2 regions of the Solibacillus sp. FSL W7-1464 genome follow, and region 1 is predicted to be linked to the other one. Evidence: a T-box and tRNA genes for the amino acid it is inferred to sense, from the RefSeq annotation. Region 1 holds a T-box; the other holds one or more tRNA genes.
The links. A T-box is a leader RNA that pairs with one kind of tRNA and senses whether it is charged. The one in region 1 lies ahead of cysS (cysteine--tRNA ligase), so its partner is inferred to be a tRNA-Cys.

Region 1 (4,153 bases):
AAACTTCTATTAGCGGGGGTTTTTTCCATCCCCCTACGGATTGTTAGTTATAAAATTGAGGGCGTGTGTCAAAAATCGGCACACGCTACTTTAATTTAACAACTTACAGTGGTAGAATGGTTAAAGTTTAAAAGACATCTATTGTGCCGATATTGGACAATATAATGTCCGTTCATATACATATAAAAGTAAACTTTTTATATGCGAAAAAGGTCGAGCGTTTTGACGCTAAAATTAGGAGGCAATATTATGACGAAAACAGTTCGCGTTCGTTATGCACCATCGCCAACAGGATTCTTACATATCGGTGGCGCACGTACAGCTTTATTCAATTATTTATATGCAAAACATCACAACGGTACTTTTGTAGTACGTATTGAAGATACAGATATCGAGCGTAATGTAGAGGGCGGGGAAGCTTCTCAACTTGATAACTTACGCTGGTTAGGCATTATGCCGGATGAGTCCATTGATATCGGCGGCCCATATGCACCTTACCGTCAAATGGAGCGTCTTGATATTTATAAAGAACATGCAGAAAAAATGCTGGAAAATGGACAAGCGTATAAATGTTTCTGTACTTCAGAAGAGCTAGAAGCATCACGCGAAAAACAAAAAGCACAAGGTGTTGCTGCACCTGCATATGACGGAAAGTGCCGTCATTTAACAGCAGAGGAAGTTGCTGAAAAAGAAGCTGCTGGTATCCCGCACACAATTCGTATGCGTGTTCCTGAGAATGTTACGTATCGGTTCACTGACTTAGTTCGCGGTGAAGTATCGTTCGAATCAAAAGATGTCGGCGACTGGGTACTTGTAAAAGCAAACGGTATCCCAACTTACAATTATGCGGTAGTGCTGGATGACCATTTCATGGAAATTACACATGTATTCCGTGGGGAAGAGCATTTATCAAACACACCAAAACAAATGATGATCTTTGACGCATTCGGATGGGAATATCCGCAATATGGCCATATGACATTAATCGTAAATGAAGAGCGCAAAAAATTATCGAAACGTGATGAGTCGATCATCCAGTTCGTTACACAATATAAAGACCTTGGCTACTTACCTGAAGCGATGTTTAACTTCTTTGCTTTACTTGGCTGGTCACCTGAGGGAGAAGAAGAAATCTTCTCACACGATGAATTTGTAAAGCTGTTTGATGAAAAGCGTTTGTCGAAATCACCATCAATGTTCGATAAAACAAAATTAACATGGATGAACAACCAATATATTAAAAAAATGTCTCATGAAGAGGTAGTTGCTTTAGCATTGCCACATTTGCAAAAAGCAGGTCTGCTTCCGGAAGAGCTATCGGAAGAGCAACGTGCATGGGCTTCTGATTTAATCGCCCTTTACCATGAGCAAATGAGCTTCGGGGCAGAAATCGTAGAATTATCGAGCCTATTTTTCACAGAAGAAATTGCATATGATGAAGAAGCAAACGAAGTGTTAGCGGGTGAAACTGTGCCGGTTGTTATGGCTTCATTTAAAGCTCAATTAGAAGCTTTAGAATCTTTTGATGCCGCTTCAATTAAAGCAGCAATTAAAGCTGTGCAAAAAGAAACGGGCGTAAAAGGTAAAAACCTGTTTATGCCAATCCGTGTTGTGACGACTGGTCAAACACATGGACCGGAATTGCCGAATGCCATCGCTTTAATCGGCAAGGAAAAAGTAATTGCCCGCGTGGAAAAATTTGCAGAGTAATCCATTTTAAAAATTGGGGGCTTTCTTCCTGATTTCCAGAATGGATAAAATGATTGATTTTTCTGAAAATAGATGTAAAATGAATGTAATTCTATAAATGATAGCACGTTGAGAAGGAGAAGTACGCTGCGCACCCCTTATTAGAGAGGATCACCACCGGCTGAAAGTGATCCAGGTTAAGGCAAAGCTGAAATGCACCTTTGAGTATTTAACTGAACTTGAAGTAGGTTAAATCGATTTGTCCGCGTTACAGGACTTCAAGCGGAAAAAGTATTGATACTTTTTCAACCAGAGTGGAACCGCGCATCTAGCGTCTCTGTCACCTTCTTAAGGTGATGGAGGCGTTTTTTTAATGAAATGACAAATTAACCCAATGAATAAGAGTACAATGTAAAAGGAGAGGCAATATGACGATTCAAATTTTCAATTCGTTGACAAGACAAAAAGAACCATTTATTCCGTTGGAGGAAGGCAAAGTAAAAATGTATGTATGCGGACCGACTGTATACAACTACATTCATATTGGAAACTCCCGTCCGGTAATCGTCTATGATACAGTACGCCGCTATTTACAGTATGCAGGCTATGAGGTGAAATTCGTTTCGAACTTTACCGATGTGGACGACAAAATTATTAAAGCAGCAAATGAGCTAGGCGAAGAGACTTCTGTCCTGACAAATCGTTTTATTGCTGCTTATTTTGAAGATATTACGGCACTGGGATGCCAAAAAGCGGATGCCCATCCACGTGTGACAGAACATATGGATGATATTATCGAGTTTATTAAAGTGCTGATCGATAAAGGCTATGCATATGAATCCCAGGGCGATGTTTATTATCGTACTCGTAAATTCAATGGCTACGGTAAGTTAAGTCATCAATCGATCGATGATTTAAAAGTCGGAGCGCGTATTGAAGCGGGCGAGAAAAAAGAGGACCCGTTGGATTTCGCATTATGGAAAGCAGCGAAAGCAGGAGAAATTAAGTGGGCATCACCATGGGGAGAAGGACGACCTGGATGGCATATTGAGTGTTCTGTAATGGCGCGTGAGCATTTAGGAGATACAATCGATATTCACGCAGGCGGACAGGATTTAACATTCCCTCACCATGAAAACGAAATTGCCCAATCTGAAGCGCATAATGACAAAACATTCGCGCGTTATTGGATGCATAATGGCTATATTAATATTGATAATGAAAAAATGTCGAAATCACTGGGCAACTTTATATTAGTGAATGATATCCGCCAGCAGATCGACCCGCAAGTATTGCGTTTCTTTATGCTGTCTGTACATTACCGTAATCCGATCAACTTCGCTCAGGATTTGGTGGAGGCAGCGAAAAATGGTTTAGACCGCATTCGCACATCCTATACGAATGTGGAGCACCGTCTCTCATCTTCTGCAAGTTTAGGGGAGAACAGTGAGCAATGGCTTGGAAAAATCAGCCAGATTAAAATTGATTTCGAAAATGCGATGAATGATGACTTCAATACAGCAAATGCGGTTTCGGCACTATTTGAACTTTCCCATATTGCCAATGTGTACTTAAAAGAAGCGAATACGGATAAAGAAGTATTACAGGCAATTTTAACGATGTTTGATACAATTGGGAATGTACTAGGTATTCATATAAAAGTGGAAGCAGGCTTACTCGATGAAGAAATCGAGGCACTGATCGAGGAACGTAACCAAGCCCGAAAAAATCGTGATTTCGCTCGTTCGGACGAAATCCGCGACCAGCTGCTGGGCATGGATATCGTACTTGAAGATACTCGTCAAGGTACACGCTGGAAACGAGGACAGTAAATGCAAAATTTAACACCCCATGATGTCATACAGCTAAATGCACTGGCGCTCGCCTATATGGGCGACGCCGTGCTGGAACAAAGAATTCGGGAACATTTAATATTGTCGGGCCGTGCGAAGCCTAACACACTTCATAAAGAAGCGACGAAATACGTTTCAGCCAAGTCCCAGTCCAATATTGTACATCGCATGATCGAAGAAAATTATTTAACAGAAGAAGAGCAAGCTGTTTTCCGTAGAGGACGCAATGCCAAATCAGGATCTGTTCCGAAAAATACAGATGTACGCACATACCGTAATAGCTCAGGGTTTGAAGCGGTTTTAGGCTTCCTATTCCTTTGCAAAGAACATCATCGCGCAAATGAAATAATCGATTACGCAATCGAAATTGTTGAACAGGTAAAAGGAGTGTAACTATGGCAGAGAAAAGACAGCAAAATCGTAAACCAAGAGATTTTAAAGGACGCGATAAAAAAGCGGATACTTTTAAAACTCATGAGAAAAAGCAACAAGATAAACCGCAATCTGCCCAGGAAGAAGTAACGGGAGAAATGATTGCAGGGAAAAACCCGGTACTTGAAGCACTTCGCGCAGGCCGTGAAATCAATAAATTATGGATTGCTGAAGGCGTG
Region 2 (4,153 bases), 500 kb from region 1:
TACTCTAGCTTTTTTACGTTGGATTGTCGCCTTTCTCGTATTTTTCCCTATCGCCTACCAACGAACAAAAAAAGAATGGCCTGCGCTGAGACAGTATTGGGGTGCTGTCATTATTTTAGCACTAACAGGAGTTGCCGCATTCAATACACTCGTATATATCGGCCTGCATTATACAACGTCCATCAATGCATCATTAATGAATTCATCGACACCGATTATTATATACATACTGAGCTTCATCTTTTTAAAAGAACGCTTAACAAAATTTCAACTGCTCGGCACGCTTCTCTCTTTAGCCGGAGTGCTCTTTATTATATCTGGAGGTTCATTGCAAAGCCTGCTTACATTTTCTTTCAACAAAGGGGACTTAATCGTAGTAGTTGCGGTAGTATGTTGGAGTGTCTATTCATTACTCATTAAAAAGTATGCTGGGAAATTGCCAGGATACTCTACATTTTTAGTGACGATCGCAATCGGTGCCATTATGTTACTCCCGTTTGCAGTATTTGAACAACTTACATCGTCACAAGCAATCGTATGGAACGCTTCGACAATTGGGGCGATTATTTATGTGGGGCTCATTGCTTCAATTGTTGCCTTTTTAAGCTGGAACAATGGTGTGGTCTCATTAGGTGCGAACAAAGCGGGAATCTACCTGAACTTCATTCCACTATTCGCTGCAATCTTTGCCGTGCTGTTTTTAAATGAGCAACTCCTGCTTGCCCAAATAATTGGTGGGGTCGCTGTTATTGCCGGGGTATTTATTTCGACTATAAAATAAAAAGGAGTGCACATTGTATGCACTCCTTTATTTTATTTAACATCTTATTTAACATCTGTATAAATTACAGTCACATCCGGATGGTTGTGCAGAGCGCTTGCAGGAAAGTCTTCTGTTACTATCCCACTGCGCAAACGATCAAAGGCCTCTTGTTTTGATGCACCCGAAATTAATAATACAATCTTTTTAGAACTCAAGATTGTCTTGATACCCATTGTAATAGCATGTGTCGGAACATCGTCAATTGAGTCAAAATAAACTTGATTCGCTTCACGTGTAGACTGTGTGAGCTCTACAATATTTGTACCTAAATCAAAAGGAGTACCCGGCTCATTAAAACCGATATGTCCATTCACACCGATTCCTAAAAGCTGTACATCAATATTTCCTGCATCCTTTATCATCGCATCATATTCAGCTGCTGCCTTTTCTAAATTTGATTTATTACCTGCGGGTAAATAAATATTTTCCTGTTTTATATCAATATGATTAAACAGATGATGATCCATATAAAAATGGTAGCTCGATTCATTTGCCGGATTAATGCCGATATACTCATCCAGGTTAAAAGACTTGGCCTGTGCAAAGGATACCTCACCAGCTTTGTATGCTGCTACCAGCTCTTTATAAAAGCCTTCCGGAGTACCACCTGTAGCCATTCCAAATACCGTTGCACCATTCTTTTTTAATTGATCTATAAAAATTGTTGCGGCAATTTTACTCATCTCATCATAATTCGTCGCTTCAATCCATTTAAAGTTTGTTGCTACATTCATTTATTTAATTCCCTACTTCCTTACTAAAATACACATTTGTTATTATTTAAATAATATTTGCTGTGTTTTATCTTCCTTACATTATAATGTTCATTCTATAGTAAATATTTTTAAGAAGCTAGAAAAAAACGTATTATTTCCTATAAAAAAAGCTTGTACTGAAGCGAGGCTTAAACATATGTACTTAGCATATCTTTCGCAATTTTAAATATGAAAAACAGAGAAACCATTTTAATTCCTGAATAATATTATTATACTTTTAAACACTTTCAATGGATTAATGATTGCATGCATTCTAGGAAATCCATAAGCATTGTTACTGCGGTTGCAGCGTTATTATAAGAGCGGTAATGCAGGAGTAGATATTATACTACAATTCAATTACTGAAAGCATAAGCAAAAAACCCTTAAAGCCTAATTTAAAGGTTTTAAGGGTTTTTGATCTGTTGTATTGAACTGATACCGAGTGTGGGACTTGAACCCACACGCCTCGCGGCAACGGATTTTGAGTCCGTCGTGTCTGCCATTCCACCAACTCGGCAAAATAAGGTAAAAAAAAATCGGGTTTTCCGATTCAATAAAATATGGAGGCGGCAACCGGATTTGAACCGGTGGTAAAGGTGTTGCAGACCTGTGCCTTACCACTTGGCTATGCCGCCATGTTTGGAGCGGAAGACGAGGTTCGAACTCGCGACCCCCACCTTGGCAAGGTGGTGTTCTACCACTGAACTACTTCCGCAAATAAAAAAATGGCTGGGGTACCTGGATTCGAACCAGGGCATGACGGAATCAAAATCCGTTGCCTTACCGCTTGGCTATACCCCAATATTTAAATTTTTATATAGAATAGAATGGGGCGACTGATGGGAATCGAACCCACGAATGCCTGAACCACAATCAGGTGCGTTAACCACTTCGCCACAACCGCCACTATATTATAATTTTAATACTTAAACCTAAATAAAAATGGGGCGACTGATGGGAATCGAACCCACGAATGCCTGAACCACAATCAGGTGCGTTAACCACTTCGCCACAACCGCCACTATATTATTTTAAGTATTTTAAAGTTATTTGGCAGGGGCAGTAGGAATCGAACCCACACTGACGGTTTTGGAGACCGTAGTTCTACCTTTAAACTATGCCCCTATCAAAAGGATGGTGGAGGGGGACGGATTCGAACCGCCGAACCCTAAGGAGCGGATTTACAGTCCGCCGCGTTTAGCCACTTCGCTACCCCTCCAGGTAATGGTGCCGGCGAAAGGAGTCGAACCCTCGACCTACTGATTACAAGTCAGTTGCTCTACCAACTGAGCTACACCGGCAAAAAAATATGGTGGGTTTGGACGGAATCGAACCGCCGACACTTAGAGCTTCAATCTAATGCTCTACCAACTGAGCTACAAACCCACAATTTAATGTTTTAAAAATGGCGGTCCCGACCGGGATCGAACCGGCGATCTCCTGCGTGACAGGCAGGCATGTTAACCGCTACACCACGGGACCATTTGGTTGCGGGGGCAGGACTTGAACCTGCGACCTTCGGGTTATGAGCCCGACGAGCTACCACTGCTCCACCCCGCGATAATACTATTTGTTTAATGGTGGAGGATGACGGGCTCGAACCGCCGACCCCCTGCTTGTAAGGCAGGTGCTCTCCCAGCTGAGCTAATCCTCCAACGCTGGATACTTACTTATGTATCTTTTTGGTGACCCGTACGGGATTCGAACCCGTGTTACCGCCGTGAAAGGGCGGTGTCTTAACCACTTGACCAACGGGCCTCTAAATTTGCCTGGCGGAGAGTAAGGGATTTGAACCCTTGATGCAGGGTTACCCGCATACACGATTTCCAATCGTGCTCCTTCGGCCACTCGGACAACTCTCCAAGATTTAATGGCTCCGAAGGCAGGACTCGAACCTGCGACCTGCCGGTTAACAGCCGGATGCTCTACCAACTGAGCTACTTCGGAATAATTTTATAACAGCCTAGCGACGTCCTACTCTCACAGGGGGAAGCCCCCAACTACCATCGGCGCTAAAGAGCTTAACTTCCGTGTTCGGTATGGGAACGGGTGTGACCTCTTTGCCATCATCACTAGACTATTTATTCGAAAGACATTACTTATTATATCATACTTTTCATATTTGTCAAGTATTTTTTAATAAATTTTCATTCTTTCAAAACTGGATAAACGTTTCATTGAATTGAGCAATAAAATGTGGTTAAGTCCTCGACCGATTAGTATTCGTCAGCTGCATACGTCACCGCACTTCCACCTCGAACCTATCTACCTGATCGTCTTTCAGGGGTCTTACTTACTTGCGTAATGGGAAATCTCATCTTGAGGGGGGCTTCATGCTTAGATGCTTTCAGCACTTATCCCGTCCATACATAGCTACCCAGCGATGCCTTTGGCAAGACAACTGGTACACCAGCGGTATGTCCATCCCGGTCCTCTCGTACTAAGGACAGCTCCTCTCAAATTTCCTACGCCCACGACGGATAGGGACCGAACTGTCTCACGACGTTCTGAACCCAGCTCGCGTACCGCTTTAATGGGCGAACAGCCCAACCCTTGGGACCGACTACAGCCC

Region 2: it encodes a tRNA-Cys, which carries the amino acid that the T-box ahead of cysS (cysteine--tRNA ligase) is inferred to sense. The anticodon was not compared.

What each region holds. Positions count from the first base shown of each region.
Region 1 is NZ_JBBORC010000001.1:3,810,419-3,814,571, reverse strand. Features, by position in the region: gene gltX (glutamate--tRNA ligase) at 250-1,710, shown strand; T-box leader at 1,810-2,031, shown strand; gene cysS (cysteine--tRNA ligase) at 2,118-3,521, shown strand; gene MKZ25_RS19075 (Mini-ribonuclease 3) at 3,522-3,935, shown strand; gene rlmB (23S rRNA (guanosine(2251)-2'-O)-methyltransferase RlmB) at 3,938-4,153, shown strand, end outside.
Region 2 is NZ_JBBORC010000001.1:3,306,023-3,310,175, forward strand. Features, by position in the region: gene MKZ25_RS16495 (DMT family transporter) at 1-781, shown strand, start outside; gene nagB (glucosamine-6-phosphate deaminase) at 826-1,557, opposite strand; tRNA gene MKZ25_RS16505 (tRNA-Leu) at 2,018-2,098, opposite strand; tRNA gene MKZ25_RS16510 (tRNA-Cys) at 2,143-2,216, opposite strand; tRNA gene MKZ25_RS16515 (tRNA-Gly) at 2,222-2,296, opposite strand; tRNA gene MKZ25_RS16520 (tRNA-Gln) at 2,308-2,382, opposite strand; tRNA gene MKZ25_RS16525 (tRNA-His) at 2,410-2,485, opposite strand; tRNA gene MKZ25_RS16530 (tRNA-His) at 2,525-2,600, opposite strand; tRNA gene MKZ25_RS16535 (tRNA-Trp) at 2,633-2,706, opposite strand; tRNA gene MKZ25_RS16540 (tRNA-Tyr) at 2,717-2,800, opposite strand; tRNA gene MKZ25_RS16545 (tRNA-Thr) at 2,807-2,882, opposite strand; tRNA gene MKZ25_RS16550 (tRNA-Phe) at 2,892-2,967, opposite strand; tRNA gene MKZ25_RS16555 (tRNA-Asp) at 2,988-3,063, opposite strand; tRNA gene MKZ25_RS16560 (tRNA-Met) at 3,067-3,141, opposite strand; tRNA gene MKZ25_RS16565 (tRNA-Val) at 3,160-3,235, opposite strand; tRNA gene MKZ25_RS16570 (tRNA-Glu) at 3,265-3,339, opposite strand; tRNA gene MKZ25_RS16575 (tRNA-Ser) at 3,352-3,443, opposite strand; tRNA gene MKZ25_RS16580 (tRNA-Asn) at 3,453-3,528, opposite strand; rRNA gene rrf (5S ribosomal RNA) at 3,543-3,658, opposite strand; rRNA gene MKZ25_RS16590 (23S ribosomal RNA) at 3,778-4,153, opposite strand, start outside.